Regions from separate parts of the Pseudoduganella sp. LjRoot289 genome, predicted to be linked through region 1. Evidence: riboswitches for the same ligand, from Rfam matches in the RefSeq annotation. Region 1 holds a riboswitch; the other holds the start of a gene.

Evidence for each region. Region 1 has a riboswitch for thiamine pyrophosphate ahead of ACSQ8Y_RS03580 (TonB-dependent siderophore receptor). Riboswitches for the same ligand answer to the same signal wherever they lie in the genome.
Region 2: another riboswitch for thiamine pyrophosphate. It lies ahead of thiC (phosphomethylpyrimidine synthase ThiC); the one in region 1 lies ahead of ACSQ8Y_RS03580 (TonB-dependent siderophore receptor).

Annotation. Positions count from the first base shown of each region.
Region 1 covers NZ_CAXUPN020000001.1:803,174-818,758, forward strand. The annotation lists gene ACSQ8Y_RS03560 (S46 family peptidase) at 1-180, shown strand, start outside; gene pnuC (nicotinamide riboside transporter PnuC) at 274-897, shown strand; gene ACSQ8Y_RS03570 (AAA family ATPase) at 936-1,475, shown strand; gene ACSQ8Y_RS03575 (hypothetical protein) at 1,472-2,224, shown strand; gene ACSQ8Y_RS03580 (TonB-dependent siderophore receptor) at 2,225-4,354, opposite strand; TPP riboswitch at 4,403-4,502, opposite strand; gene ACSQ8Y_RS03585 (iron-containing alcohol dehydrogenase) at 4,590-5,747, opposite strand; gene ACSQ8Y_RS03590 (GFA family protein) at 5,863-6,264, shown strand; gene ACSQ8Y_RS03595 (RNA polymerase sigma factor) at 6,275-7,552, opposite strand; gene ACSQ8Y_RS03600 (YciI family protein) at 7,560-8,318, opposite strand; gene ACSQ8Y_RS03605 (YciI family protein) at 8,350-8,790, opposite strand; gene ACSQ8Y_RS03610 (VOC family protein) at 8,802-9,287, opposite strand; gene ACSQ8Y_RS03615 (MFS transporter) at 9,541-10,917, shown strand; gene ACSQ8Y_RS03620 (hypothetical protein) at 10,904-11,785, opposite strand; gene ACSQ8Y_RS03625 (iron chaperone) at 11,796-12,155, opposite strand; gene ACSQ8Y_RS03630 (energy transducer TonB) at 12,255-12,770, opposite strand; gene ACSQ8Y_RS03635 (diguanylate cyclase domain-containing protein) at 12,839-13,843, opposite strand; gene ACSQ8Y_RS03640 (hypothetical protein) at 14,095-15,066, shown strand; gene ACSQ8Y_RS03645 (ATP-binding protein) at 15,090-15,585, opposite strand, start outside.
Region 2 covers NZ_CAXUPN020000003.1:111,108-126,692, reverse strand. The annotation lists gene ACSQ8Y_RS29985 (M56 family metallopeptidase) at 1-1,077, opposite strand, end outside; gene ACSQ8Y_RS29980 (S-(hydroxymethyl)glutathione dehydrogenase/class III alcohol dehydrogenase) at 1,255-2,361, opposite strand; gene ACSQ8Y_RS29975 (response regulator) at 2,434-2,856, opposite strand; gene ACSQ8Y_RS29970 (response regulator) at 2,853-3,287, opposite strand; gene ACSQ8Y_RS29965 (ANTAR domain-containing response regulator) at 3,538-4,167, opposite strand; gene thiE (thiamine phosphate synthase) at 4,213-4,848, opposite strand; gene thiD (bifunctional hydroxymethylpyrimidine kinase/phosphomethylpyrimidine kinase) at 4,874-5,722, opposite strand; gene ACSQ8Y_RS29950 (thiazole synthase) at 5,719-6,510, opposite strand; gene thiS (sulfur carrier protein ThiS) at 6,581-6,796, opposite strand; gene thiC (phosphomethylpyrimidine synthase ThiC) at 6,800-8,680, opposite strand; TPP riboswitch at 8,775-8,890, opposite strand; gene ACSQ8Y_RS29935 (M20/M25/M40 family metallo-hydrolase) at 8,961-10,538, opposite strand; gene ACSQ8Y_RS29930 (hypothetical protein) at 10,664-11,074, opposite strand; gene ACSQ8Y_RS29925 (hypothetical protein) at 11,199-11,618, opposite strand; gene ACSQ8Y_RS29920 (hypothetical protein) at 11,673-12,089, opposite strand; gene ACSQ8Y_RS29915 (hypothetical protein) at 12,142-12,411, opposite strand; gene ACSQ8Y_RS29910 (DUF4214 domain-containing protein) at 12,608-14,083, opposite strand; gene ACSQ8Y_RS29905 (hypothetical protein) at 14,246-14,647, opposite strand; gene ACSQ8Y_RS29900 (signal peptide prediction) at 14,761-15,204, opposite strand; gene ACSQ8Y_RS29895 (valine--tRNA ligase) at 15,384-15,585, shown strand, end outside.

The DNA.
Region 1 (15,585 bases):
GAACTGATCGGCCTGAACTTCGATTCCACCTACGAATCGATCACCAAGGACTGGTACTTCGACCCCGCCATCACCCGCGCCATCCACCTCGACATCCGCTACATGCTGTGGGTGATGAAGGAAGTCGACGGCGCCGACAATCTGCTGCAGGAAATGACCATCAAATATCCAAAAAAATAAAGTACGCGGGGTGAATTGACCAGGGGCCGGGTTCGACATTGAGCCCGGCCCTTTTTTACGTCATAATCGGCGGTTCCCCATTGATCGCCCGCCATGAATGAATCCTTCGCCCTGTTCGGGCTGAACACCACCCCGCTGGAATTGTTGTCCTTCGTGCTGTCCGTCGCGACGGTGCTGCTCAACATCCGCCAGAACCACTGGGCCTGGCTGCTCGCCATCCTGTCGTCGGCCACCTACGGCGTGGTGTTCTACGGCGCGCGCCTGTATGGCGACATGGGTTTGCAGCTGGTGTTCATCACCGTGTCGTTCTGGGGCTGGTATCAGTGGCTGCACGGCGACGAGACGCATGACCGGCTGCCCGTTACCCGCAGCAGCCGGCGCGGCCTGCTGATGGCGGGCGCCGGCTGGGCGGCCGGCTTTGCCTTTCTGGCCTGGTTCCTCGGCCGCTATACCGACACCGACGTGCCGAACACGGATGCCTTCCTCACCGCCGGCAGCCTGGTGGGCCAGGTGCTGCTGTCGCGCAAAAAACTGGAAAACTGGCACGTCTGGATCATCGTGGACGTGCTGTACGTGGCGCTCTATATCCACAAAGGCCTGATGCTGACGGCGCTCCTGTACGGCATGTTCGTGGCGATGGCGGCCGTCGGCCTGCTGGCGTGGAAGAAGTCGATGGGCGAGGACGGCAGCGCCGCCCAGGCCATGGTGCTGAAATGAAGGTGCGGGCATGAAGGTGCAGGCATGAAGGTACAGCCATGAGCCGGTCCCTGCGCGTGGCCATCGTCGGCTCGGCCTCGTCCGGCAAGACCACGCTGGCGGCGCGGCTGGCGCAGCATTACCGCACCATCTGGGTGCCGGAATACCTGCGCGAGTTCGTCGACAGCGAGGCGCGCCTGCCGGTATCGTCCGACCAGATCCACATCGCCCGCACCCAGGTGGCGCGCGAGGAGGCGGCCCTGCCGCAAGCGCGCCGCTACCTGTTCTGCGACACCACGCCGCTGATGACGGCGGTCTACAGCCGGCACTACTTCGACGGCGTCGACGCCGAACTGGACGCACTGGCGGCCTCGCACCGGCTCCGCTACGACGTCACGCTGGTTTGCGCGCCGGATCTGCCCTGGCTGCCCGACGGCCTGATGCGCGAGCCGGAAGACGTCAGCGGCGCCGTCAGCGCGCTGCTGCTGCACGAACTGGCCGTGCGCGGCGTCGCCTACACGCTGGTAAGCGGCACGCCTGAACAGCGCCTGGCGAAAGTCGAGCAAGTGCTGGGAAGGCCTGCTACATTAGCAGGATGAACAGACAGCCGCTCGCACTCAGTATTGCACTCCGTATTGCACTCCTTGTTGCCGCCGCGCTGCCGCAGTCGGCCGGGGCGGCCACCGGTTACTATCTGGTTTCGACCTACGACGTCGAAGGACAAAAGTCCGTCGACTTCAAATACTGGAACGCCGACTACAAGCATTCCCCCAGCAGCTCCTCTCCGGAACTGGGTTTCGGCTACGGCGTCACGTCCCGCTGGTACACCGAGCTTTCCGCAGTCTGGATACGCTTGCATGGCCGTAGCGACAGGCTGGCTGCCGTGGAGTGGCAGAACGACTATATGCTGACCCAGGGCCAATATCCGTTCGACCTCGCACTGCACACCAGCGTAGGGCGCGGCGACGCCAGCCCGCACAGCCGCAGCGTGGAGATCGGCCCGGTGCTGCAGACGGAAATCGTGCGCACCCAGTTCAACCTCAACCTCTTCCTGCAACGCGAGTACCGCACCGGGGAAGCCGAACAGACGCGGCTCGCCTATCAATGGCAAATCAAGCAGCGCTGGAAAAGCTGGCTGCAGCCCGGCGTGCAGGGTTTCGGCGAGGTGGGGAAGTGGGATGACTGGCTGCCGGGCAAACAGCAGTCGCACCGCTTCGGGCCGGCGCTGTTCGGCTCGCGGGAAGTGGGAGCCGGCCAGGAGCTCAAGTACGAGGCGGCCTGGCTGGTGGGGAGGAACTCGGCCCGCACGGCGAAAAGCTTCACCATGCGGGTACAGTACGGCTTCTGATCAGAAGTCGAACTGCGCGGACAGCTTGACGGTGCGCTCGGCGCCCGGGAACAGGTAGCCGCCCAGGTCCGGCGTTACGTCGCGCCAGTACATTTTGTCGGTCGCGTTGTAGACCTGCGCGCGGAAGATGGCGCTGGTGGCGCCGATCTTCGTGGCGTAGGAAGCGCCCACATTCAGCGTGTCATAGCTCGGCACGAAGAAGGTGTTCTCCGGATCGAAGGCCTTGTTGCCGGCATGCTGCCAATTGGCGTTCAGCTTCAGGCCGGCCACTTGCGGCAGCGCGTACTCGGCATACAGCGACGATTTGAACTTCGGCACATTGGTCACGCGCTTGCCGTCCATGTCCGACCGGCCGGTGCCGCTCTGCTCGGTGTCCAGCGCCATGGCGGTGAAGGCCAGCATCAGATCGGGCGTCACGTGGCCCTGGGCCGACAGTTCCAGCCCGCGGTGCTGCGCGCGGCCGTTGCGCACGTAGAAGTTGCTGGCCGTGTCGGTGTATTCCAGGCCTTTGCGGATCTGGAACACGGCCATGGCCAGGCTCAGGTCCTTGTACAGGTCCGCCTTCACGCCCAGTTCGACCTGCTTCGACACGGAAGGCGACAGCGCCTGCTTCTCGTTGCGCGTGTCGCGCGGGGCAATGCCGCCGCGCTCCAGGCCTTCGGACCAGCTGGCGTAAGCCGACACATTGGCCTGCGGCGCGTACACCAGCGCCACGTTGGGCAGCCAGAATGACTCGTCGCTGCGGGTCGCCTTGAGCTGCTCGCGTTCGACCTGGGCGTGGCGCGCGCCGGCGTGCAGTTTCAGCTGGTCGGTCAGGCCGACCACATCCTGCACGAAGACCGCGCGTTCGCGGTCGCTGCGGCGTTCGGTCACCGGGCCGCTGCTCAGGCCGGATGGCTGAACGATGGCCGGTTTGTAGATGTTGCTGGTGCCTACTTGGACGAAAATGTCGTCGCCCCACTTTTCGCTGTTGCGGAAGAAGGAGTAGCCGCCGGTGAACGCGTGCGTGAAGGCGCCGGTGGCGAATTTGCCCTGCACCATGGCTTGCACGGCTTGCGGTTTCTTACGTTCGCCCAGGCTGACATAGTCGTAGAGCTCATAGTCGCCGTTGCTGCAGAAGCCGGGATACAGCGCTTCCGCGTCGCAGCCGTAAGGGAAGGCGGTGTAGTCGTCGCGCTTGAACGAATGGCTGTTGGCGGTGACGGTGGCGTTCCAGTCCTGGTTGAACTGGTAGGCGAAGCGGGCGCCGATGTTGCTGCTCTCGGTCTTGACCGGATAGCTCCACGGCTGGTTGTTCAGCATGTTGTCGGCCGAGATGTTGGGCAAGCTGCGGTTGCCGATCAGCTGGAAGCCGGGCACGGACACTTGCGCTTTGTTCTGGTAGTCGGCGTCCAGCTGCAGCAGCGCCTGCGGCGAGATCTGCCAGTCGAAGGCGCCGGAGATGAAGTTGCGGTGGCCGTCGGCACCCTTGACGTAGGAGCGCAGACGCTCGCTCGCCACGTTGACGCGGTAGCCGAAGCGGCGGTCCTCGAAGCGGCCGCCGACGTCGACCGCGCCCAGCACGGTGCCGCGTTCGCTGGCCTCGATGGTGACGGAACGCAGCGGCTTGTCGGTCGGGCGCTTGGTCACGTAGTTGACCACGCCGCCCGGCGAACCCAGGCCGGCCTGCAGGCCGGACAGGCCCTTCAGCACTTCGATGGCTTCTTTGTTCTCCAGCGGGATCTGGGTGTCGCCCGGGATCGCCAGGCCGTCCTTGCGGTAGCTGCTGGCGTTGTCGAGCTTGAAGCCGCGAATCGAGAACTGCTCGGCGTAGCCGACGGCGTTGTAGGCGTCGCCGATGCTGGCGTCGAACTTGGCGGCGTCGGTGGTGGAGCGGATGTTCAGCTCCTGCATCTTCTCGCGGTTGATCACGCTGACGGAGGCCGGCGTCTGCAGCAGCGGCAGGTCGGCGAAGCCGGCCACCGAGGCGCGGCTGGCGGTGTTCTTGCCGGCGATGATGACGACTTCGGTCATCGTGGTGTCGGCGGCCGCGGCCGCGGTGGCGTTCGCGTCGTCGGCGAAGGCGGAAACGGCAAAGGCCTGGGAGATCGCCAGGGCGATCGTGCTTACTGCGAAATTACGTGCGGACATATCGGGCTCTCGAAAACAGTGGGAGCCAACGGAAGGGGACAAAGGAGGGGGAACAACTTTGCGCTTTCCTTCGCTGGCATTATCCAGATCAGGTACGAAGGGTATCTCTCACCCGGAAAATGCGTTTCCAGGACCCCCAGCGAGGTGCAAGTTTAGCACAGCTGGGGTCAGGCCTGCATTCGTGCATTTCGCTCCGCGAAATGCACGAATGCAGGCCTGACCCCAGCCGGTATAGTTATAGGCTCAGTTCCAGCGCGGCGCGGCTCACTTCGGCGCTGACGTCGCGGTGCTCGCCCAGCTTGACCAGCTTGTGCGCCTCCAGCGCCGCCACCACGGCGTCGATGGCGCTGGCGTCCAGGCCGTAACCGGACAGGCGCGTCTGCACGCCCATCTGCTCGAAGAAGGCGCGCGTGCGTTCGATGGCGGCGGCGATGCGGCTGTCCTCGTCACCCTCGGCGATGTGCCACACGCGCGCCGCGTACTGCAGCAGCTTGGCGCGCTTGGCTTCCTTGCGCACCGTGAGGATGCCCGGCAGGACCACGGCCAGGGTCTGCGCATGGTCCAGGTGGTACAGGGCCGTCAGTTCGTGGCCTATCATGTGGGTGGCCCAGTCCTGCGGCACGCCGACGCCGATCACGCCGTTCAGCGCCATGGTCGCGCTCCACATCACGTTGGCGCGCACGTCCAGGTTGTCCGGTTCACTCAGCGTCTTCGGACCTTCCTCGATCAGCGTGAGCAGCAGGCCCTCGGCCCAGCGGTCCTGCACCGGCGCATTGGCCGGGTAGGTCAGGTACTGCTCCATCACGTGCACGAAGGCGTCCACCACGCCGTTGCCGACCTGGCGCAGCGGCAGAGTGAAGGTCTTGCTCGGATCGAGCACGGAGAACTTCGGGAACACCAGGCGGTTGGCGAAGGGCCGCTTTTCCTGCGTGGCGGCGCGCGTGACGACGCTGGCGCTGTTCATCTCGGAACCGGTGGCGGGCAGGGTCAGCACGCTACCGAAGGGCAGGGCGGCGGTGATGTTGCGGCCGCCTTTTTCCAGGATTTGCCAGGGATCGCCTTCGAACAGGGCCGCGGCCGCGACGAACTTGGTGCCATCGATGACGGAACCGCCGCCCACCGCCAGCAGGAAGTCGATCTTTTCAGCGTGGACGATCTCGACCGCCTTCATCAGCGTTTCGTAGTGGGGATTGGGCTCGATGCCCGCGAATTCGATCACCGTGTGGCCGCTCAGCGCGGCCTTCACTTCGTCATAGACGCCGTTGCGCTTGATGCTGCCGCCGCCGTACAGCATCAGCACGCGCGCGCCGGCCGGCACCAGCGGCGTGATGGCCGCGATCTGGCCCTGGCCGAAGAGGATTTGGGTGGGATTGTAGAAATCGAAGTTCAGCAAGGCGGGCTCCTGGTTGATTTGGCTGGCACTAGCCCGCCATTATGGCCCAGCCCGCAATTTCGCGTGCGCGGCCGCCGCGCCGGCGGCGCTAAAATGCGGAAACGGAGAGGGAAGCATGTTGAACGGCGGCTGTTACTGCGGCGCGGTGCGATACCAGGTGGACGGCCAGGTGTCGAGCGGCACCCTGTGCCATTGCGCCAGTTGCCGCCGCATCGCGGGCGCGCCGTGCGTGGCATGGTTCACGGTGGCGCTGGCGCATTTCCGCTACGTCCGGGGTGCGCCGCAGCTCTTCCATTCCAGCCCGGGCGTGACGCGCAGCTTTTGTCCGCAATGCGGTGCCCACCTGAGCTACGAATCCCGGAGCGGCCCGGGTGAAATCGATATCACCACCGCCAGCCTGGACGACCCCGAGGTGATGCCGCCGCAAGACCACACCCAGGTCGCCGGCCAGCTGCAATGGCTGCGCCTGGCCGATCACTTGCCGCGCTATCCGCGCAGCCGATTGCAGGGCAACTAGGGTTGCCCGCCTACGGCGCGGGCAGTTCGGCGGCGCAGGCGGCGGCGCGGGTGAGGAGAAGGCCGCGTTCGCGCTCGTTTTGCGTCATGGCGGCAGCACGCTCGAATTCGACGCGGGCTTCGGCCTTGCGGCCCAGCTTGAACAGGAAGTCGCCGCGCACGCTGGGCAGCAAATGGTAGTGCTTCAAGGCCGGCTCGTCGAGCAGCGCGTCGGCCACTTCCAGGCCGGTGGCGGGGCCGAAGGCCATCGCCAGCGCGACGGCGCGGTTCAGCTCCACCACCGGCGAGGGCGCCAGCTGCGCCAGGCCGTCGTACAGTGCGGCGATGCGGCCCCAGTCGGTGTCATCGGCGCGGCGCGCGCGCGCGTGGCAGGCGGCGATGGCCGCCTGCAGCGCATAGGGACCAAGGCCGCGTCCCAGCTGCTCGGCGCGCGACAGGGCCGCCAGGCCGCGCCGTATCAGCAGCTGGTCCCAGCGCGACCGGTCCTGTTCCAGCAGCAGCACCGGGGCGCCGCGCGCATCGGTGCGGGCGCGGGCGCGCGAGGACTGGATTTCCATCAGCGCCACCAGCCCGTGCACTTCCGGCTCCTGCGGCGCCAGTTCCGCCAATATGCGGCCCAGCCGCAGCGCTTCTTCGCACAGCGCGGGGCGCATCCAGTCCGCGCCGGCGCTGGCGGAATAGCCTTCGTTGTAGATGAGGTAGACCACTTGCAGCACGGACGCCAGCCGTTCGACCAGCTCCGGCCCGCGCGGCACCTCGAAGGGCACGCGCGCTTCGGCCAGCGTGCGCTTGGCGCGCACGATGCGTTGCGCCACCGTGGGCTCGGGCACGAAGAAGGCGCGCGCGATCTCGTCGGTGGTAAGGCCGCCCAGCAGCCGCAAGGTCAGCGCGACGCGCGCCTCGGTGGACAGCACCGGGTGGCAGGCGACGAACACCAGCCGCAGCAAGTCGTCGCCGATATTGTCGTCCAGCGTGCGTTCCAGGTCGGGCGCGCTGTCCTGCAACTGGCCTTCGATCTCGTAGGTCAGCTCCGCTTCCTTGTCCTGTTCCAGCTTGCGGTGGCGCAGGTGGTCGAGGGCGCGGTTTTTCGCCACCGTCATCAGCCAGGCTGCGGGGTTGTCGGGCGTGCCGCTGGCGGGCCAGCGCTCGAGGGCGCTGACCAGCGCGTCCTGCGCGATCTCCTCGGCCTGGCCGACGTCGCGCAGCATGCGCGCCAGCACGGCGATGATCTTGGCCGATTCGATGCGCCAGACCGCCTCGATGGCGCGGTGTATGCCTTGCTGGTTCACGCCTGGTTCACGGCTGGTGGACGGTGCGCAGTTCCACCACCACGTCCATGCCGGGCGGATGCGGGAAGGGGTAGCGCTTCACCCAGGCTATGGCGCCGGCCATGGATTCGGCCTGCACCAGCCAGTAGCCTGCGATCAGCTCCTTCACTTCGGTGAACGGGCCATCGATGATGGTCGGCTTGCCGCCGCTGAACTTCACGCGCGCGCCCAGGGCGCTGGCGCGCAGGCCTTCGCCCGCCAGCGCGATGCCGGCGCGTATGCCGGCCTGGTTGGCGCGGTTCATGGTATCGATGACGGCAGCGGGCGGCTCCATGTCCGCTTCGCTGCCGGCGTCCGAACGCAGCAGAACGGCATACGGATGGAGCCCGGGCTGCGGCTGCGCCGGCGCCAGGTCCGCGGGCGCGCCTTGCGGCGGCGACTGCATGTCGAAGCCGACGCAGCCGCCCGGGCAACCGGCCTGGCGCACTTCGAGTTCCACTTCCCCTTCCGCGTCGCTCGCGGGCCAGGCGCTGGCCCATTGCGCGGCGTCCTCGCAACTGGCCGCTTCGATGAAGGTGAAGCCGGCCACCAGCTCGTTCGGGCCGGCGATCGGGCCTGCATGCGGGCGCTCATCGACGCTCCACTGGCCGGCGGAACGCGTCATGCGCAGCCCGCTGGCGCTGGGATGCAACCATTTCGCCGACGGCATTGCCCGCACCAGCTCCGCCGACGGGAAACCGTCCGCTTCCGATACCTGGTCGGCCCTGCGCAAGATCATGAACTGCATTGCACCCTCCTTGTGGTTTTACTGCCGGCGATTATTGCCGTAGCTGGGCGTTCTTCTCCGCCGCCTGGGCGAACACGCGCTTCTCCTGCTCGCGCAGTTCCGGCGTCAATTCGGCGCCGAAATCCTCCATCTCGAACACCTGGCGGATCTCGATGTCCGAATCGCTCTCCATCGGATTCGGGCAGCGCTTGACCCATTCAATCGCTTCCTCCAGCGACTTTACCTGAATCAGCCAGAATCCGGCGATCAGCTCCTTGGTTTCGGAGAACGGGCCGTCGACGACGGTGCGGTTCTTGCCCGAGAAGTGCACCCGCACGCCACGCGAGCTCGGATGCAGGCCTTCGCCGGCCAGCAGCACGCCGGCGTTCACCAGCTCCTCGTTGAACTTGCCCATGGCGGTCAGCAGCTCTTCGCTGGGCATTTTACCGGCTTCCGATTCCGGGCTGGCCTTGATGATGATCATGAATCGCATGGCGCTTCCTTTCAGGCTTTTTGGTCAGGGCAGTTTTCGGACATGGACTTCTGCATTTCTTGCTGCATCTGTTCCGGCGTCATGTCGCGCTTGTGGGTGGCGATGGACCAGAGATGGCCGAACGGGTCGGTCACCATGCCGTAGCGGTCGCCCCAGAACATATCGGCTGGCGGCATTTTCGGCGTGCCGCCGGCGTCGACAGCCTGCTTGTAGACCGCGTCGACGTCTTCCACGTACATATGGATGACGACCGGGGAGCCTTTCAGCGCTTTGGGGCCGATGCTGCCCCACTCGGGGAAGTCGTCGACCAGCATCACGATCGAACTGCCGATCTTGACCTGGGCGTGCATCACCTTGCCGCCGGGGCCGGGCATGCGGCCCATTTCGACCGCGTTGAAGGCTTTTTTATAGAACTCGATCGCGTCGGCTGCGCCTTCGCAGACCAGGTGGGGGGTTATGGTGTGGAATCCTTCTGGGATAGGTGCAACTTGGGTCATGTCTGTCTCCTGGGTAAGGTTGATTAAATATGAACGCAACTGCGGCGTCCATACTCACACGACGGGCGGCGAAACGCCAGATCGACACGATACAAAAATATATTTTCACTATTTTCCTTGTGCGTGGTCAGGCCGGCCGGCGCCGGCGCCGCATTTTTCGCTTGCCTGGCGCAACTCAAGGTTGTACGATGACATACAACTAGGGGCCTGATGGAGATCAGGGCCGGATACTACAACCAGAAAAGTGATTCCTATGAACCTGAGTGAGCCCGTCAGCCAGCAAACCGTTGGCAAATACCGGTGGACCATCTGCGCCTTGCTGTTCTTCGCCACCACCGTCAATTATCTCGACCGCCAGGTCCTGAGTCTGCTGGCGCCGGACCTGTCCAAGGAATTCGGCTGGTCCAATAGCGACTACGCCAATATCACCGCCGTGTTCCAGTTCGTGTACGCGATCGCCATGCTGTTCGCCGGCCGCGTGGTCGACAAGATCGGCACCAAGCAGGCTTACATCCTGGCCATCGTCATCTGGTCCTTAGGCGCCGTCATGCACGCCTACTCGGTGCCGATGGGCGAGGGCATCGCTAAGGTGCTGGGCGCGGTCGGCTTCGCCGCCATCCCGGTATCGATTGCCGGCTTCATGCTGTCGCGCGCCGTGCTGGCGATCGGCGAGGCGGGCAACTTCCCGGCCGCCATCAAGACCACCGCCGAATATTTCCCGCGCAAGGAGCGTTCCTTCGCCACCGGCATCTTCAACTCCGGCGCCAACGTGGGCGCCATCCTGGCCCCGCTGACGGTGCCATGGATCGCCATCAACTGGGGCTGGCAGTCGGCCTTCATCGTCATCGGCGCGGTCGGCTTCCTGTGGATGCTGGCGTGGCAGTTCTTCTATGACGCGCCGGACCAGCAGCGCCGCCTGTCGGCCGGCGAACTGGCCTACATCCGCAGCGACGCCGTCGCCACGCCGACCACGCCGCCGGCCGGCAAGACCTCGTGGTTCCAGCTGCTGGGCTACCGCCAGACCTGGGCTTTCGTGTTCGGCAAATTCATGACCGACGGCGTGTGGTGGTTCTTCCTGTTCTGGCTGCCGAAATACCTGTCGGTGCAGTACGGCATGGGCAAGGAAGCCATCGTCGTGCCGCTGGCTGTCCTTTACAGCATGACCATGGTGGGCAGTATCGGCGGCGGCTGGTTCCCGGCCTACTTCATGAACAAGGGCATGCACGCCTACGACGGGCGCATGAAAGCCATGCTGGTGATCGCGCTGTTCCCGCTGGTGGTGCTGCTGGCGCAACCGTTGGGCTACATCAGCTTCTGGGTGCCGGTGCTGCTGATCGGCGTGGGCGCCTCGGCGCATCAGGCATGGTCGGCCAACATCTTCACCACCGTGTCGGACATGTTCCCGCAGAAATCTGTCGCCTCCGTGGTCGGCATCGGGGGCATGGCCGGCGGCCTGGGCGGCGTGGCCGTGTCCAAGGCCGGCGGCTGGCTGTTCGACTACTACGGCGCGCTGGGCCAGATCCAGACCGGCTACATGATCATGTTCTCCTTCTGCGCCGTGGCTTATCTGCTGGCCTGGAGCGTGATGAAAACGCTAGTGCCGAAGCACAAGGAAATCACGGACCTGTGAGTTTGCCCGCGGCCCGACGTAAGCGGAAGTTTTCCGCGATGAGGGCCGCGTCCTCGTCGGCCCTGGAAATTTGCGCCGGCGTCAGGCCTTCCTTCAGGAAGGAAAACAGGCTGGCACTGTACGGTCCGGCGCCGTTCTCCCCCGGGTTCTGCTGCCGGTAGATGCGCTCCATCGCGGCGTTGTAGGTATAGGCCAGGCGCGCATCCTTAGGCACAGAGTACATGCCGCTCATGTGCGCAGTCCATAGCGTGTGCAAACTGGTCAGGTCCCCCTGCGCGGCTTCCGTGCTGAGCTGCGCCAGCGCCAGCCGCTTCCACTCCACCACCAGCGGGTCGTCCGGCCGGGTTTCCAGTGCGCTTGGGTCGCCGAACGGTCCTGCCATCAGGAATCCGCTGCTCGCGCCCGGTACCCCGGCCTTGGCCGCGATGGCCAGATAATCAATGCGCGAGCGCCGCATTGGTTCCGTCAGGCTGGCACAAAGCTTGGCCTCGGCTTGTTTTTCCGCATCGGACATCTCGCGCTGCTCGGGGAAGTGGAAAAAGGGGACGGCTCCGAGCTGCTGGAACGTGATGCACTCGAGGATCAGATTGTGCGCTTTGTAAGCGTCGTTCGGATCGCGCGTGGCGATCAGCGCATCGACTTGCCGGTTCAGCGCTACAGGATCGGCTGCGTGGGCTGTGCCGTTGGCAAGAGGGGCACCGGCGGCGCCTGTCCATCCGTCCTTGGCCTGTGATGGGGCCTGTATGCTTTGAGCGGGCGTTGGTGTTGGCGCCACAGGCCCGGCATACCAAGTGCCTGCGGCCCATATGGCGATCGCCGCGGCAATAGCAGTGATCGAGATGCGCAATGCCAGCTTCGGATTGGCCATGGCGGGGGGCTCAGCTTCCCAGTTCGGCGAGTCTGGCCCGCAGCAGATCCCGCACCAGGTCCCGGTCGATTTCCCAATCGACAGGAATCTGGAAGCAGTTCTTGAATACCACGTACTTCCCCAGCCTTTCCTTGAAATCTTCCATGACCCAAGTGCTCCACGGGGAAAAAGTCAGGTGCTTTTTGTAGGCGGCAAGGCCAAGCACATATTTCCCGTTGAGGTGTATGGTGGGCACGTTCCACGAGATCCTCGATTCCAGCGCCGGGAATTGGGCAAGGACGAACTCGATGATGGACTTGAGGGTCTTTGCTTTAACGGGATCCAGGGAGGACAAATAGTCTTCTACCGAATCGAAAGCGCGTTGGGGCACTCGCAGCTCCTTCAAAATGATTAGCTTGCTGACATTGCAATATGCTAACCCAGAAAGCGACCATGCCGTATTCAAGTAAGCTTGCGCCGCGCTGGCTGCTTAGTGTTCCAGGGTGAAACTCACGCGCAGCGGAAATTCCTGCTCGCAGGGCTGGCCGCTGCATAGCGCGGGTTTGTATTTTTCCAGCATCATCAGCGTTGCCACCACCTTGGTCATTTCCGGATCGGGCGACTTGTAGACCTTCACCCCGGTGCCGTTACCCTGCGGATCGACGATGACTGCAATGTCGAGCTCGCCCTGCGCCTGCAATTTGCCCTGCACGGTGGACAGGGCTTTGAATATCGTCTTGTAGCCGCGTAGCGGGAACGGCGGTTCGTCGTCCGGCCCCATGCGTTCGTACACGCCACGCACGATGGCCTTGTCCTCCGCCGATAGCTGGGCATACGGCTTGTCGTAGGGCAGGCGGAAGACGGCGGCGTCGCGCTTGATGTTCGTGCCGACGTGCGCTTCCTCGGCCTTCATCCTGTAGACGGGCTTCCCGTCCGGCGCTTGCGCCGAAGCGGACTGGGACATGGCGGCAGCCAGCGCCAGTATCAATATCGGGGTGTAGCGCATGTGTATATGCTCCGGATGGTCGAAGCGTGTTTATACAGGATGCGCCTTCCCAAAAGACTCACGCATTCTCACGCGGACGCCAAATCCTCCGGGCCGCCGACGATGACGCAGTCGCGGCCGGACTTCTTGGCCACGTACAGCGCGCGGTCGGCCGCGCCGAGCAGGGCGGCGGCATCGTTCAGGCGTGCCTTGCAAAAGCTGGCCACGCCGATGCTGAGCGTGACGTGCGGATGCACCGCCGCCGGCGCGTGCGGCAGGTCGAGCGAGGCGATACGGGAGCGGATCGCCTCGGCCACCAGCTGCGCCTGCGGCAGGTCGGTGTCGGGCAGCACGGCCGCGAATTCTTCGCCGCCGTAACGCGCGGCCAGGTCGGCCGGGCGCTGCAAGGTGGCGGCGAAGGCTTCGGCCACCAGGGTCAGGCAGGCGTCGCCCTGCTGATGGCCGAAATGGTCGTTGTAGGCTTTGAAGGAGTCGATGTCCATCAGCAGCAGCGACAGCGGGCTGTCGTTGCGGGTGGCGCGTTTCAGCTCGCGGCTCAGCGCCACGTCGAAGTGGCGCCGGTTGGCGATGCCGGTCAGCCCGTCGACGTAGGATTGCGCGCGCAACGCTTCGGCCTGGCCGCGCAACTGCTTCTCGCGGCCCACGGTGCTGCTCACGTTGCTCACTTCGATCAGGCAGTATTTCTCCTTGCCCTCGGTGAACGGCGTCACGGCCACCGCCTGCTCCATGCGCTCGCCGCCCCAGGTGCCGGATGGGTAGAGCGGAAAGGGGGCGCGGTTCAGGCCGTGCGGCAGGCTGGCCGCCGTGCCGCTCTGCAGCGCGCTGTGCACTGCCTGCTCCAGGCGCTGGCCGCGCAGTTCCTCGAACTGTTCGAACAGGTCGACGCCTTGCACCCGGCTGGCCGACAGGCCGGAATGGCTGGCCATCCACTGGTTCCACAGCACGATGCGGTGCCTGGAATCGATCACCGCCAACCCTAAATTTGCCAGGCCGACTACGCGGCCCCACAGCATGGACAGGGGCGCGGCCGTGGTGGCGGCGGACGACGGGCGGTGTAGGGTATTTTCTGGCATGCCGAATTATAGCGACAAGTGTTTGATAGCCTGAAAGTTTCCGCCGCATCCTGCTGCTCGGCCTGCGCCACGGAAGTCGGGAAATCCTTACGTGCGATAGGGATTTCCTGATGTTTTCGTATGGAATTTATTGTTATATTGTGAATATTGAGTAAGTGTTTACCTAGCCTGTGAGTAAAATCTGAGTGAATGAACGGCAGGATAAGCCAGGGCAACTGAACGCCAGCAATGGGAGCGGCCCGGCCAGGACCATGACCAAGCGGAGGATCGACGATATCTTGACGCTGATCAGGGAATTCCAGGCTCGCAATGGCGGGAAATTTCCCACGATAAAGTCGCCATTCCCTCGGGCCAACGGTAGCTGGAACGCCATCGATGGCGCGCTGCGCAGGGACGCCATCGTTCAATGTCAGCATTTCGTGCAGTTGAAGGCGGCGCTGCGGCGGCGCGGCCTGACGCCGACCCTGGCGCGCCTGGACCCGTCGTACACCGCTCCGCGCACGCTGAAACGGCGCTTCGCGGACATCCTCCGGATTGTCAGGCAGTCCAGCGCGCAGCACGGCGGCCGGTTCCCGCTGAGGACCGACCCGTTCGAGGTGCGTGGACATATGGATACCTGGATCGCCATCGACAGTGCCCTGGTGGATGGCGCCATAGTGGAATGTCCGCTCTGGACGGCGCATCGCGGCAAGATGGTGCAGCTTGGCGTTATGCCCTCGCTGGCGTCGCTGAGTCCGCATTACCAGCCGGTCCGGCGCCAGCGGCGCTCGATCGCCTCGATCAAGGCGGCGATCGTCGCCCATATGACGGAGAATGCGGGTCAAACACCAAGCCAGCGCGCACGCTTTCCCACCGGTGCGAGGCAGGACTCATGGAAGGCGATCTGCAAAGCCCTGCGCTCGGGCACCATCGAGCATGATACGGATAGCGCCGACTTTCACGGGCGGCTTGAACTGTTGATGCAAAAGCCCTCCTTGTTTACGCTCATAGGATGCTACCGCAATGCGTTGCAGGATGCGTTCGAGCTGGCCGGTCCTGTCGAGCCCGGGGCACGCCCGGTTCCACGTCCTCCGCCGAGGCCAGCCCGCGTTGCAAAAAAACCTGTGCAATTCGGGGCGGTCGTCGCGCAGCTGTTCGGTTCATCTATCGCGGCAGGCGAGGGGGCCGATACCGTATCCAGCAATCACCGCCCGGCCAGGACCTTGACGCGTTCCAAACCCTGATAGCTCATGGGGGGCAATTCAGGCTAGGCCATCACTTTCATGGTGATCTGGAATAGCAGGCCGCCGCCTTCGCGGTTCTTTACCTGCAGCTCGGCGCCGTGGCGCAGCAGCACTCGGTCGACGATGGCCAGGCCCAGGCCCGCGCCGTTGGCCTGGCCGCGCGCGCTGTCGAGCCGCGTGAACGGTTTCAGCAGTTGCTCGATCTGGTCGTCCGGCACGCCGGGGCCGTGGTCCTGCACCTCTATGGTCACGCGCTTGAAGGTGTGCATGCCCTTCACGCTGCATTTGATGTCGATCTCGGTGTAGTTCGTGTCCGGCGTCTTGCCGTAGCGGCGGGCGTTTTCGATCAGGTTGTTCAGCACCCGCTTCAGGTCCGTGGGATTGCCCAGCACCGTCGCGTTGTCTGTGATGTCGGTGCTCACGCGCACGTCCGGCAGGCGGCTCGCCTCGTGCGCGGTATCGGCCAGCAGCGCCGTCATGTCGACCGTGGTGAAGCTGGACGTTTCGGTCGGCTTGGCG
Region 2 (15,585 bases), on a different contig from region 1:
CGCCATCTGCGGGGCCGCGTGGGCCACCAGCACCGCGCAAGCGGTACACAGGCCGAGCAGGGGCGCGGCGATTTTCCAGCTCAGGGGCTGCTTGCCTGGCCGGACCAGGCGTTTGATGCGTGACATGAGGTTTCCTCCATGGGCCGCCAGGGCGGGTTGGGGCGTGGTGAACTGGAACTTGTCCAGCTCCGACAATGCAAGGGCCAGGCGCCGCGGTTCGCCCAGGGTACTTGCGGCTAAATCATCTGCAATCTGTTCGCGCCCGTCGCGGATGTGCCGGGACAGCATCCATACGCTCGGGTGGTAGAACAGCAAAATCTCGATTGCGCTCTGGACCAGGTTGACCAGGTAGTCGTGGCGCTTGATGTGGGCCAGTTCGTGCGCCAGCAACGCTTCCAGCAGCGCGGCCGGCATGCCCGTCAGCAGCGCGGCGGGCAGCAGCACGACCGGCTTCCAGCAGCCGGCGGTCATCGGCCCGTCCAGATGTTCAACGATGGCCAGGCGCACGTCGCGGCCCAGGCCCATGCGCAGCGCCAGCCGGTCCACGTGCGGCTGCCATTGTTCCCAGCCAGCGCCGGCCGCCCGCCGCGCCGCCAGCGTGCGCTCGCGCACCCACATCAGGCCCAGCGACAAGCGCAAGGTCATCACGGCGGCGCCGCAAGCCCATAACAACACCAGCCACGGCAGTTGGCGCTGCAGCAGGTACTGCCAGGAAATCAGTTTGTCGTTATCGACCAGCAAAGGCGTGGCGAGGCTGGCGGCCATGGCCGAGGCGGAACCGAAGGCGCCCTGCCCGCCCGCGAGCAACAATCCGGGCGCGGTGGCGGTGCCCGAGGCAGCGGTGGCAGCGGAACCGGCCGCGTCCAGCACGCGCCAGACGGTGCCGCCCAGCGGCAGCGCCGCGCACAGCAGCAGGGCAGCGCAGGCGACGCCATAGCGCGCCTGCGGCCGGGCGTTGCGCAGCAGATGCAGCGCCAGCGATGCGGCCCAGCCGATGAGCAAACCCTGCCACACAAAGTGCAGCAGCGACCAGCCCAGGGCCGGCATCAGCAGGGACAGCAGCGAGGACGAGGTCATGCGGGGCTCCTTGGATATGCAATGTAGATTAAATGATCTAGACCATGTTGTCTAGAACTTTTTTTCTACTTCCAGCCACGAGTGGGCCGAGCATGAATGTAGCGCCAGGGAGGGGGAATTGCCGGTGGATTGCGATGGAATGCCGCCTGCGCGGAGCAGGCGGCAAAAATGCGGGGTTTAGAACTCGACCACGGAACGGATCGACTCGCCGGACTTCATCAGCTCGAAGCCCTTGTTGATGTCTTCCAGCTTCAGCTTGTGGGTGATCAGGTCGTCGATATTGAGCTTGCCTTCCATATACCAGTCGACGATCTTGGGCACGTCGGTGCGGCCGCGCGCGCCGCCGAAAGCGGAGCCCTTCCATACCCGCCCCGTCACCAGCTGGAACGGACGGGTGGAAATCTCCTGCCCCGCCGCCGCCACGCCGATGATGATGGACTGGCCCCAGCCCTTGTGGCAGCACTCCAGCGCCTGGCGCATGGTGGTGGTGTTGCCGATGCATTCGAAACTGTAGTCGGCACCGCCGTCGGTCAGCTGGACGATGGCGTCCACCACGTTCTCCACCTTGTTCGGATTGACGAAGTGCGTCATGCCGAACTTGCGCGCCATGTCTTCGCGCGCCGGGTTGATGTCGACGCCGATGATCTTGTCGGCGCCGACCATTTTGGCCGCCTGGATCACGTTCAGGCCGATGCCGCCCAGGCCGAACACGACCACGTTGGCGCCCGCCTCCACCTTGGCGGTGAACAGCACGGCGCCCACGCCGGTGGTGACGCCGCAGCCGATGTAGCAGACCTTGTCGAACGGCGCGTCCGAGCGGATCTTGGCCAGCGCGATCTCGGGCACCACGATGTAGTTCGAGAAGGTGGACGTGCCCATGTAGTGGAAGATGGGCTGGCCGTCGATCGAGAAGCGGCTGGTGGCGTCCGGCATCAGGCCGCGCCCCTGGGTCGAACGGATCGACTGGCACAAGTTGGTTTTTTGCGACAGGCAGAATTTGCACTGGCGGCATTCCGGCGTGTACAGCGGAATGACGTGGTCGTCCTTCTTCAGCGTTTTGACGCCCGGGCCGACGTCGACCACCACGCCTGCGCCCTCGTGGCCGAGGATGGCCGGGAAGATGCCTTCCGGATCGGCGCCGGACAGAGTGTAGTAGTCGGTGTGGCAAATGCCGGTGGCCTTGATTTCCACCAGCACTTCGCCTTCACGCGGGCCGCCGAGCTCCACCTCTTCAATGGTCAGCGGAGCGCCGGATTTCCATGCAACGGCTGCTTTGGTTTTCATTCGTGTGTCCTGTGTATGAGCGGGGAATACCCTGATAAGCGGGATATCCGCATCATAGCAAGGAAAGCAAGCTTACATGGGTAACATACCCGGCGGCGGACGGTGCGCCGCCTGCCCCTCCCACAACAGGCGCACCTGGCCGGCCAGGCGCAGCGGTTCGAGCGGCTTGGCGATGATGCCTGCCGCGCCGGCCGCCACATAGCGCGCCACGTCGCTGGCCGAGGCCAGCCCGGTGACGAACATGGCCGGGGTATGCAGCAAATGCGGCATGCGGCGCAGCAGCGACAGCGCGGCCACGCCGTCGGTGCCCGGATTCTGCACGTCCAGCAGGATCAGGTCCGGCCGGAAATCGGACGCCGCCAGCAGCTCGCTGCCAGAGGAACAACAGTCGCGCACCTTGAAGCGGCCTATCACTTCCAGGGCCATCTTGGCCACGCCGCGCACATGCGGGTTGTCTTCCACATACAGGATGTTGTGTAGTTCGGCGCCGCTCATGTTGTCGCCTCCTGGATAGCCACCGGGTCTATGCCCAGCAAATGGGATACCGTGCGCCACAGCTGGCGCGGCGAGGTCCATGGCTTGGGCAGGAAGGCATGCGCCTGGGTGCGCAAGCCGGGATGGCGCGCCGAATACAGCAGCACCGGCGTGTGTTCCTGCTGCTGCCTCAGGCGCTGCAGCAGCTCGGCGCCGTCGCCGTCCGGCAGGTCCGGATCGAGCACCACCAGCGAGAAGCGTCCGCTTTCCACAGCGCTCACCGCGTCGGCCAGCGTGGCGGCGTGCAACACTTCGGTTTCCGGCACCAGCAAGGTCGCCAGCACCAGTGCCGTGTCGCCGTCGCTGTCCACGTGCAGCACCCGTGGCACATCCTTGTAGGCGGCGGCGAGTTCGTCCATCACGGCGCCGATCGCGGTCAAATCGTCTTTCATCGTGTTCTCCGCCCGCAGCCATGGCGGCTGCGGATTTTCAGTGTTGTGCAACGCCTGGAGCCGGACGGACGGGCACACGCAGCAAGGCGGCGCGGGATCGGTATGGTTCAGGGTGCAATACTCGGCGGAGCTGGGCCGAAATTCGGATACAGCGGCAGGGAACGGGCGGCTGTAAGGGATAGGCAGCGGGGCGTGTCAGGACCCCGCGCTGATGAAACTAGTTTAACGCATTTCCTGACGGAAGCTATCGTTATTTTTTAAGCCTTGCGTTGAACGCCGCATGCAAACCATTCAATGTTTCCTCGGCGGTCAGCAACTGGTCCGCAATCTCGTTGATCTTGCGGCGGCTGGAACGGGCGTGGTCGCGCAGCACTTCGAACGCGGTGTTGCGGTCGGTCTGGAATTTGCACATCAGCAGGCCGACTGCCAGGCTGGTCTCCCGCCCCGCCGCCAGCGCCGCGTTCAGATTCAGCTCGGTGCGCCGCAGCTGGCGGATCTCGTCGGCGCGCGCCAGGCCCGCTTCGAACGCCGGCATCAGGTGCTGCTCGTCGACCGGCTTCACCACGAAACCGACCGCGCCATAGGCGGCGGCCTGCTTGGCCGCGTCGCTGTCGCCGCGGCCGGACAGGAACATGAAGGGCACCGAGGTGTTGCGGTTGAGCTGCTTGGCCAGTTCCAGGCCGGACATGCCGGGCATGTGGATGTCGAGCAGGGCCATGTCGGGCTCGCGCTCGGCCACCTGTGCCAGGGCCTGGTCGGCGGAGTATGCTTGCACCGTGTCGTAGCCGGCGTGGCGCAGGACTTCGCTCAGAAAGGCGGCAAGCAGCTGGTCGTCGTCGACGATCAAAATCAGGCGCTTCGCCGGGGGGGAGGCATTCATGGTCGCAACCTTGAGCGGGAGATAACGCGACCAATTATAAAGCGCTTAGGCGGCGTTGGAGCTAATTTCTTCGGTCGCGAACAGGGTGTTGAAATCGCGCACGGCCTGGGCCGGGTTCTCACTCATGTACACGCTGCTGACGGCTGCCACCATGTGCGCGCCGCGCGCCACCAGCGGCGCCGCGTTGTGCGGCGTCATGCCGCCGATGACCACGCGCGGCAGCCGGATGTGCTCGCGCGCCTGGTCCAGTATGGACGGCTGGGTAGTGACCGCGTACTGCTTCACGCGCGAGGGATAGAAGCCGCCGAAGGCGACGTAGCTGGCGCCGGCAGCCTGCGCGTCGAGCGCGCGCTGCATGTCGCCGTAGCAGGACGAGCCGATGATGGTATCGGGGCCCAGCTGTGCGCGTACCTGCGCCACCTCGGCGTCGGTGCCGCCCAGGTGGATGCCGTCGGCGCCGAGCAGCAGGCACAGGTCGACATGGTCGTTGATGATGAAGGGCACACTGTAGCGGCGGCACAACGCCAGCAGCGCCGAGCTTTGCTCCATGCGCAGTTCGGGGTTGGCGTCCTTGTGCCGGTACTGCAGCAGGGCCACGCCTTCGGCCAAGGCCTGTTCGCTGACGTCCAGCAGGCGGGAGGTGTCGTCCCAGTTCGGGGTGACGAGGTAGAGTCCTTGCATGGTGCGCTTTCGAATGGGTTGGTATTTAACGTTGCGGAATGCGTTGGCCGGGCGCGATGGCGAAGGCGGAGGCAAGCGCGCGGTGGCTGTAGCCTTGCGCGCGCGACAGGGTTTGCGGCATCGGGTAACCATAGGCCAGCAGGCCGGCGATGGCAGCGGCCAGTGTGCAGCCGCTGCCATGGAACTCGCCCGGCAGCCGCGCCCAGCTCCAGCTCTGCCCCTGGTCCGGGACGGAGCTGAACCAGCGGTTGACGACGGTGTCGCCGCCGTCATGGCCGCCGGTGATCAAGACGTGCTGGCAGCCCCGCGCCAGCAGGGCCTGCGCGGCAAGCTGCGCAGGGTCGTCGCAGGGGCCGTCGGGCGGCGCGGTGAGCGCCAGCGCCTCCGGGCCGTTGGGCGTGATCAGCGTGACCAGCGGCAGCAGCACCGCCAGCGCCTGCACCGCATCGTCGCGCGAGAGCAGGTCGCCGTGGCCGCTGGCCAGCACCGGGTCGAGCACCACCGGCAGCTCGACCGGCACTCCGGGCCGCGCGCGCAACGCGGCGCGCAGCTCGCCGATCACCTGCGCGATCACGCGCGCATTGGCCGCGCTGCCGGGGATGCCGATCTTGACCGCGTCTATCGTCACCCGCGCCATCAGCGCGCGCGCCTGGCGCAGCACGACGTCCGGCTCCACCGGCAGCACTTCGTACACGCGCTCGTTGTCCTGCACCGTCAGCGCGGTGATGACGGGCAGCGCGTGCGCACCCTGGGCGTGGATCGCCAGGATGTCGGCCGCGATGCCTGCGCCGCCGGATGGATCGGCGCCGGAAAACACCAGCACGCAGCGCTGGCGCGGCGCGGGCGCGTCCTTTGCCATCACGGCGGTCATCATGCCATCCGGCCCGCCATCGGCGACGACGGCGATGCCGCGAACTTGCGCGGAATGCGGCCGGCCAGATAGGCCTCGCGGCCCGCCTGCACGCCCAGCTTCATGGCGCGCGCCATACGCACCGGATCCTGCGCGCCGGCGATGGCGGTGTTCATCAATACGCCATCGCAGCCCAGCTCCATCGCGATTGCCGCGTCCGAGGCCGTACCCACGCCGGCATCCACCAGCACCGGCACCGAGGACTGCTCGATGATCAGCGACAGGTTCCACGGATTCAGGATGCCCATGCCGGAACCGATCAGCGAGGCCAGCGGCATCACCGCCACGCAGCCGATGTCCTCCAGCATGCGGGCCTGGATCGGGTCGTCGCTGCAGTAGACCATCACGTCGAAGCCGTCCTTCACCAGCTCCCTGGCCGCCACCAGCGTTTCGGGCATGTTGGGGAACAGCGTCTTCTCGTCGCCCAGCACTTCCAGCTTTACCAGTTTGTGGCCGTTGAGCAGCTCGCGCGCCATCTGCAGCGTGTAGACCGCGTCCTTGGCCGAGTAGCAGCCGGCCGTGTTGGGCAGGATGGTGTACTGCGACGGCGGCAGCACGTCCAGCAGGCTGGGCGCCTTCGGGTCCTGGCCGATGTTCACGCGGCGGATCGCCACGGTGATGATTTCCGCTGCCGCCGCGTCGGTTGCCTCGCGCGTCTGCTGCAGGTCCTTGTATTTTCCGCTGCCGACCAGCAGGCGCGAGTTGTAGCTCTTGCCCGCGATGGTCAGCAAGTCTTCATGTTGGTCACGCATCTTCGTTCTCCTTGTTGTAATTGCACGCGCCGGCCTGGCGGGTTACGCGTTGCACGCTAACCCGCCATGGTCAGCCGCCGCCGATGGCGCGCACGATGTCCACCTTGTCCCGCGCCTGCAGCGTGCGTGCGCTCCAGGCCTGGCGCGGCACCACGCTGCGGTTGACCGCCAGCGCCAGCGCCTGGTGCGCCAGGCCCAGCTCTTCCACCAGGGCCTGCAGGCTGTGCTGCGGCGGCACGCTGCGCGGCTCGCCGTTGAGCTCAATGGCAATTTGCGTCGCGCTCATCGCTCAGGCCTTGCTGTAGAGCTGCGCGCCCTTCTTCACGAACTCCACCGCCTTCTCCTGCATGCCCTTGGCGGCGTAGTCGCGCACTTCCTGCGTGATCTTCATCGAGCAGAAATGCGGGCCGCACATGGAGCAGAAGTGCGCCACCTTGGCGCTGTCTTTCGGCAGCGTCTCGTCATGGAAGGAGCGAGCCTTGTCCGGATCGAGGCCGATGTTGAACTGATCGTCCCAGCGGAACTCGAAGCGCGCCTTGGACAGCGCGTTGTCGCGGATCTGCGCGCCCGGATGGCCTTTCGCCAGGTCGGCAGCGTGCGCCGCGATCTTGTAGGTGATGATGCCGTCCTTGACGTCGTCCTTGTTCGGCAGGCCGAGGTGCTCCTTGGGCGTGACGTAGCACAGCATGGCCGTGCCGTACCAGCCGATCAGCGCGGCGCCGATGCCGGAGGTGATGTGGTCGTAGCCGGGCGCGATGTCGGTGGTCAGCGGTCCCAGCGTGTAGAACGGCGCTTCGCTGCACTGCTCCAGCTGCAGGTCCATATTCTCTTTGATCAGCTGCATCGGCACGTGGCCCGGGCCTTCGATCATCACCTGCACGTCGTGCTTCCAGGCGACCTGGGTCAGCTCGCCCAGGGTTTTCAGCTCGCCCAGCTGGGCCTCGTCGTTGGCGTCGTAGATCGAACCGGGGCGCAGGCCGTCGCCCAGGCTGAAGGACACGTCGTAGGCCTTCATGATTTCGCAAATCTCTTCGAAGTGCGTGTACAGGAACGATTCCTTGTGGTGCGCCAGGCACCACTTGGCCATGATGGAGCCGCCGCGCGAGACGATGCCGGTCAGGCGCTTGGCCGTCATCGGCACGTAGCGCAGCAGCACGCCGGCGTGGATGGTGAAGTAGTCGACGCCCTGCTCCGCCTGTTCGATCAGCGTGTCGCGGAAGATTTCCCAGGTCAGGTCCTCGGCCTTGCCGTTCACCTTCTCCAGCGCCTGGTAGATCGGCACGGTGCCGATCGGCACCGGGCTGTTGCGAATGATCCATTCGCGCGTTTCGTGGATATGCTTGCCGGTCGACAGATCCATCACGTTGTCGCCGCCCCAGCGGATGGCCCAGGTCATCTTTTCCACTTCCTCGCCGATGGACGAGGTGACGGCCGAATTACCGATGTTGGCGTTGATCTTGACCAGGAAATTGCGGCCGATGATCATCGGCTCGACTTCGGGGTGGTTGATGTTGGCCGGGATGATGGCGCGGCCGCGGGCGATTTCGGAGCGCACGAATTCGGGCGTGATCTCGGCCGGGATGGCGGCGCCGTAGTTCTGGCCCGGGTGCTGGCGGCCCATCAGGTCGGCCATGCGTTCGCCCATGGGGCCGGACGCCTTCAGCTCTTCCAGGTACTCGCGGCGGCGCAGGTTCTCGCGGATCGCCACGTATTCCATCTCGGCGGTGATGATGCCCTGGCGCGCGTAGTGCATCTGCGACACGTTGCGGCCCGGCTTGGCGACGCGCGGCTTGCGCGTCAGATTGAAGCGCAGTTCTTCCAGCGCGGCGTCGGCCAGGCGCTCCTTGCCGTAGTCCGAGCTTGGACCGTCCAGTTCTTCGGTGTCGTCGCGCTCCTGTATCCACGGCAGGCGCGGGGTGGACAGGCCGGAGCGGATGTCGATCTGCACGTCCGGGTCGGTATAGGGGCCGGAGGTGTCGTAGACATAGATAGGCGGATTCTTCTCGTGGCCGAACGAGGCCGAGGTGTCGGACTGCGAAATCTCGCGCATGGGAACGCGGATATCAGGACGGCTGCCCTGGACATAGATTTTGCGGGAATTCGGCAGCGGTGCGATGGCGGCGCTGTCCACTTCGGCAGTGGCGGAGAGGAATTTCGAGTTGGCGTTCATTTGGCTCCTTCGTTAGCTACAGGAGCCAGCAAAGGAGGTTCGGCAAACTGGCCGGCACTGCGCGCAACCCTGAGCGCGGGCGCGCGGTGTGGCGGATGGAGGCCTAAAGCTTCCCTTCGCTGGCATTATCCAGATCAGGTTCGGAGGGTATTTCTCACCCGCGCCCCGCCGTTTGATAAACGGCGGCTTGCAGGACCCCTAGCGTGTGCGCCTTTCGGCAGCGGATCGAATTATACATCTCCCGGCAGCCGCAAGGCCACATAGTTACCAACAATACTATTTATTGCGGGCGGTACGTTGCCGTCAGCGTGTAACTGGAGGCCGAGTAGCCGTTCAGCAGCACGTAGACGTCGCCGTTGGCCGCCATGGTGAGCGTGCAGCTTTCCGTGCTGGTCGAGCCATCGGACTTGCAGTCGAAGGTGCTGGTGGTCGGCATGCTGGTTTTACGCACATACAGGTCGGCGTCGCCGCTGCCGGTGGTCGATGCCTTGAAGCTGCCGGCGCCGGCCTTGAACGGCCCGAAGCTGCGCGTCTGGCCACGGGTCAGGCTGCCGCTGAAGGTCTCCACCATGTCCGGCAGCGGCACCACGCCGGGGCCGTCGCTGCCCAGTTCAACCGCGAACGTCAGGCCCAGGCGCGCGAACTTGAGGGCGTGCTCGGCCTGGCTGCCCATGTTGGCGTAGGTGTCGTTGGCGGTGTGGATGTAGGGGTTGTCCTGCGTGAAGGAGGTCTCGAACGGCATCGAGGCCCAGTAGCCGGCGGCGGTCCACGAGGCGTGGTCGGAGCAGCCGTAGCCGCACTTGTCGTACCCTATCGTCAGCGTCGGCTGGTAGGTGGTGATCAGCTTGACGAGGAAGTCGTTCTGCAGGCTGTCGGTGTAGTCCGTGTAGACATAGATGTCGGACGCCGAGCCCTTGTAGTTCGTCATGTCGAGCTGCATCACGCCGACCACGTTGATGTTGTTGTTTTTGTGGTACTGGGCGATTTCCTGCGAACCGCGCAGGCCCACTTCCTCGGCGGCGTAGCCTATCATTTTGATGGTGCGGCGCGGCTTGTAGCCGCTGGCGATCATCACGCGCAGCGCTTCGGTCATGCTGGCGATGCCGGAGGCGTCGTCGTCGGCGCCTGGCGCGCGGGTGGTCTCGCCGGTGCCGCTGCCGTTGATCGAATCGAGGTGGGCGCCCAGCACCACCACTTCGGACGCGTTGTCGGTGCCGTTGATGGTGACGATGACGGACTTCTGCGGATAGGCCGCATGCGTAAACTGGCTTACGCTGATGTCGCTGCGCCCGGTGGCCATCGTGGTCCACTTCTGCTTCAGCCAGTTCGACGCGGCCACGCCGCTGGCGGTGGTGTAGTAGCGGTTGGTGTGGGCCGCCAGGTCGGTAATGGTCTGCGCGATGTTCGAGGCCTGCATTTGCGGCAGCAGCGGGTTGACGACAGTTTGCTGGTCGATCACGTAGGAGGGGCGCGGCACGGCCAGGGAGGCCAGCGTGGCCGCCGGCGACCTGGGCGCCAATGCCGTGATGCCGGCCGCCTCGCTGGCGTGGGCCATGAAACCGCCGCAGCGGTGCAGCTCCCTGTGGACGGCGGCCGACAGCGCCAGCATCTGCTGCTCGCTGACCTCGACCAGATGAACTTTCTCCTGGGCGGCGAATGCGCCGCTGGCGCTCGTCATCAGCGTGGAGCGGCTCTCGCGCGTGACGGCCTGCGGCGCGGACTTCTTCAATTGGGCGTAGGCGGCGTCGCCCACGGTGATCCAGATCGTGCCGGTTTGCGCCAGCACGCTTGCGGAAGCGCCAGCCAGCAATCCGGCTACGATCAATGCGTTGAATCTGGTCGAAATACAAGCTGCCATGTCTGTCTCCAGGGGTCGGTTTTCAGGCGGCCCAAGTTAAACAGTCGCGGCGAGCTAGTCAAAAAAGTTACAAAAATAGACATATTGCCGCGTAAAGTCCCAGACTTAACACGGCTGCGCAGCGGCTATCGCGGCGCGCTCTGATAAATGGTGGCGGCCCACTTGCCGGCATCCCTGCCCGCGCAGGCATAAGTGCCTTCGGCGCTGCCGCCGCGGATCACGCCGTCGTAGGTGCAGCCGCCCGCCGCCGAACCGTTGGCGCGCGTGATCTGCACGCGGTCGCCGAAAATCGAAATGATGATGTTCTGCTCTTCGAGCCGCTGTCCATTGGGATTACGGAAGGCCCCCCGGAAGACCGGCCCGTTCTGCTGCACCCAGTCCCAGGTCCAGCCGCAACACTCGCCGCCGCGCCAATGGCGCCCGCGCAGACCTTCCATGCCGGCCGGCAGATTGGCCTGTTGCGCCACCGCCGCATCCGCCACGCACGCCAACAATGCCAGCGCCGCCAATGCCTTGCCTGTCACCGATCGAGCCATGTTCATCTCCTGTTGTGGGAACTGCCGTAAGCCATTGTAGAAAGCGTTGATTTCCGTTGCAAGCAGCGATCCGAAAAAAAGCCCCGCACACTGGCGGGGCTGGATTCATATCAGCGCGATCCGATCACTTTGCGGCAGGTGCGGCTGCCGCAGCCACAACCGGCGCTGCCACCGGAACGCCTGTTGATTTTTCAGCCGGCTTGGCCGCATCCTTGGCATGCGCCGCCTTTTCCTTCGATTTGTCAGCCTTCTCGTGCGCCTTGGCCTTCTCCACCTTGGCGTCCGCTTTGGCGCTGACCACGTCTTCCTTCGCGCTCGCTACCGCCTTGGTCTCCTTGGCTTCGGCTTTCGCCACTTCCTTGATTTCCTTGGCTTCGGCTTTGGTGACAGCCTTGGCTTCCTTGGCGTCGGCCTTCACCGCTTTGGCTTCGGTCTTGGCTTCGATTTTAGCCGCTGCAGCTGGCGCTGCGGCCGGAGCCGGGGCTTGTGCGAAGGCTGCGGTTGCGAACAGGCCGGCGATCAGGGTAGCGATGGTCTTGGTCATGATGAATTCCTTAATTTTTGATATAAACGGTTTAGTTTGTTTCTTCAGGCAGACTTATTTCTTGACCGGGGCGGCTGGTGCGGCAGCCGCTGCCACTGCTGGCGCGGCGGCTGGCGCGCCAGCGGTTTCCACCGGTTTGACTTCCTTCGCAGCCTTGGCGTGCGACTTGGCCTTCTTCTTCGCCGACTTTTCGTGAGCCTGGGCTTGCTCTACTTTGGCGTCCGCCTTGGCGCTGGCCACGTCCGCCTTGGCACCGGCGACAACCTTGGCTTCCTTCGCGTCGGCTTTCGCTACTTCCTTGTTTTCCTTGGCTTCGGCTTTCACGACTTCCTTGGTTTCCTTGGCTTCGGCTTTCACCGCTTTGGCTTCGGCTTTGGCCGCTGGCACCGGCGATGCGGCGGGAGCCGGGGCTTGGGCGAAGGCTGCGGTAGCGAACAGGCCGGCGATCAGGGTGGCGATGGTCTTGGTCATGATGAATTCCTTTAGATTGATATAAACGGTTTAGTTTGTTTGTTGGTACTAATTACTTCGCTGCCGGGGCGGCTGGTTTTTCCGCGTCCTTGGTGTCTTGGGTTACTGCTTTGACTTCGGCTTTGGCTTCCGTTTTCGCTTCGACTTTCGCTACGGGCGTCGCTGCGGGCGCAGCTACGGGCGTCGCTACGGGCGTCGCTACGGCCACCGCTGCAACTGCTGCGCTGACTGGCACGGTTGCCGGTGCAGCTGGCGTGGAGGTCTGTGCGAACGCAGCGCTGGCGAACAGTCCGGCGATCAGGGTAACGGTTACTTTTCTCATTCTTCAGTCCCTCTTTCCAAGTTTAGGTTCCGTGCACATTTGCCGTGTCACTGAGCAGAAAACGCAGCCGGCGAGCTAGCAGTTGACGAGCTTTACACGTGCTTACAACTTGCGGCATTTGCTTACAGGTCTGTCCAGGTCCAGGCGAAAAAAAATCCCCGCCGAAGCAGGGATCCGTCTGAGGGGCCAGGAGGCGTCAGGCGACCGGCGTGTAAGCGATACCGTTCTGTATCGCCCCGATCACCTGCAGCTGGTTCTCGGCGCTTTCGCTGAAGCTGACCAGCACATCGGCATACGCCATGCCGTTTTTGACGGAGGCGCTCCAGAAGTCGAACCCGCCCTGATCGGGCGCACGGTGCAGCACATTGGCATACAAGCTCGTGACAAAAACGTCGACCGACGGATTGGCGCCATACATGCCCTGAAATTCCGGGCTGCCGATAAAGCTGCCGGCGACATCGCGCATGCTGTTGTTTGCGTCCAGCACGCCGATCCAATAGCTCAGGCCAGCCATATCCGGAGTACGGTTGAACGCGGCCTGATAAACGCGGTAAGCCATGCCGGCGTTGCCGCTGATGTCGAAGGCAAGCGCCGTGTCGGAAAATTGCAGGCGCTCGATGTTGCCGGTCATGTCGACGCCACCGCCCGACGCCGACACATTGAAGCCGACGGCAGTCTTTGCAACCGTGTATCCGGCCCGCGCGCCGCTGTACTTCAGTACATCGAACCCGCTTCCGCCATCGATGCGGTGCGAACCGGACAGCGCCGAGATCACATCGTTGCCGGCCCCTGTGTCCACATGCAGCTGCCCTCCGCCGCCGCCTATCTTGACTGTGTCCTTTCCGGCACCGGCCATGATCCACGCATCCCCGTAGATCTGCGCAGGCAGGTCCACGCTGATGCTGTCGTCGCCGCCAAACAGCGCACTGTCCGCCAACATGTCGGAATCGATTACCGAGGCCGCGCTCAAAGGCGCGGACAGGCCGCTGATGCGCTCATAGCTGCCATCGCGGAATTCCGTGACATAGGAAGCCATGGTGCCGGTCACCGATGAGTGGCTCAGTCCCTGGGCTATGGTCAGCGCATTGCCGCTGATATTGAAGTCGCCGGCGACGGTGGTGGACGAGAGGACTTTATCGGCGCTCAGCACGATTTTCGACACGTTGCCGCTGGTATTGCCGCTCGGATCGGAACTGAGCGAACCGTTGAACTGGATGGCGACGTTGCCGAACTCCTGGTTGTAGTCGGGAGAATAAGCAGGCAGTACCGTGGCTATCCTGGCCGCGGCGGTGGTGGAAGCGGTGCTGACAAGCGACAGCTGGTTGCTGGCATTGACGTCGTATTTGAAGCTGTACAAACCCGCCTCCGCGATCGTCACCACGCCCGCAAGGCGCACTTCGATGCCGGTGGCCGTCGCCGTCCCGCTCTGCGCGCCGGGGTTGGACAGCGCGACGCCGGTAAACACCTCGGACGAGCCGTCGGAAAAATCGAGCCGCAAGGTGCTGCCGAGGAAGCTCCACGAAGCGTAGTAACTAAGCGACTCGTCCACTGCGTGGCTGATCCCGGCGATCGAGTCGAATATCGTCCCTAGCGTGCCATTGCCGTCCGTGCCGCCCAGATTGCCGCCGGCATCCAGCGCAGTTTGCGTAAGCTTGATATCAATGACCGCCATGGTTTCGCCTTATCATAAGAGACTGCCGATGAAATTACTAAATCAATAATTATAGACAGGATCTTAACATGTCCGTACTGCAACTGTATTTTGCTGCCGGGATATGCCGTAAGGACGAAAAAAATCCCCGCCGAGGCGGGGATGCGATCCAGGCGGGGACGATTATTTGGCAGCTGGCGCAGGAGCCACTGCCGGCGCAGCGGCTGGCACAGCGGCGGTTTCCGCCGGCTTGACTTCCTTCGCGGCCTTGGTGTGCGCCTTGGCCTTGGTTTTCGCCGACTTCTCGTGCGCCTTGGCTTTCTCTACTTTGGCGTCCGCCTTGGCGCTTGCCACGTCAGCGTGGGCGCCGGCGACGGCCTTGGCTTCCTTGCCTTCCGCCTTCACCACTTCCTTGTTTTCCTTGGCTTCGGCTTTTACCACTTCCTTGGTTTCCTTGGCTTCGGCTTTCACCGCCTTGGCTTCGGCTTTGGCCGCTGGCACTGGCGATGCGGCGGGAGCCGGGGTCTGGGCGAAAGCTGCGGTTGCGAACAGGCCGGCGATCAGGGTAGCGATGGTCTTGGTCATGATGTATTTCCTTTAAAATGATATAAACGGTTTCGGTTTCCGGTGCACAATTGCCGTGTCACTGAGGAGGAAACGCGGCCCGGGACAGACCAGTTGACCATCCTTACACGCGCTTACAACTTGCTGTATTTGCTTACAGCTTGCGCAACTTCCCTGGCCCGCGCCTGCACTTCGAAACGGTTGTCGACATACAGGCGGCGGCCGCGCAGCAGCTGCCACAGGCTTTCCAGCGGATAGGCGGCAAAGAACAGCAGGCCCCACCGCTCGTACTGCCGCACATGCTCATGCTCGTGCACACGCAGGCGGTCGAGCTCCGCCCGGCTGGTGGCGATGACGGAGTGCCCGAATGTGATGGCGTTGAACGGCAAGGCCCGCAACAAGCGCCCCGGGTCCCGCTCGGCAAGCGCGATTTCGATCACGCCCTCCACGACGCGCGCCCGGGCGCCGGACAGCAAGGCCGGCGCGGCGCATGCCAGGCCCACCGCCGTGCAGGGCGCGGCCCAGGCGTAGCGCAGGAATCGGGCGACGGACAATTGCGTGACAGATGGTGGCGGCATGGCTGAATCCTAGCATCGCCGCGCTTCCGCACGCTCCCGTCACGGTTCCAGCACCTGAGCCGTTGCACAGATGGCATCGATATATTGTGAAAAAATTGTGCACTGCGGCGCCGGCGGCATGCGCAGGCGGCATTGCCCCCTTATAATGGCTGTTTTCGCATACAACACAGCCCAACACCATGGAATTAGCCAAGTCTTTCGAGCCCGCCGACATAGAACAGTTCTGGCGCAGCGAGTGGGAGAAGCGCGGTTACTACGCCGCCTCCCTCGATCTGTCCAAACCTTCCTTCAGCATCCAGCTGCCGCCGCCGAACGTGACCGGCACCCTGCACATGGGCCACGCGTTCAACCAGACCATCATGGACGGCCTGACGCGCTACC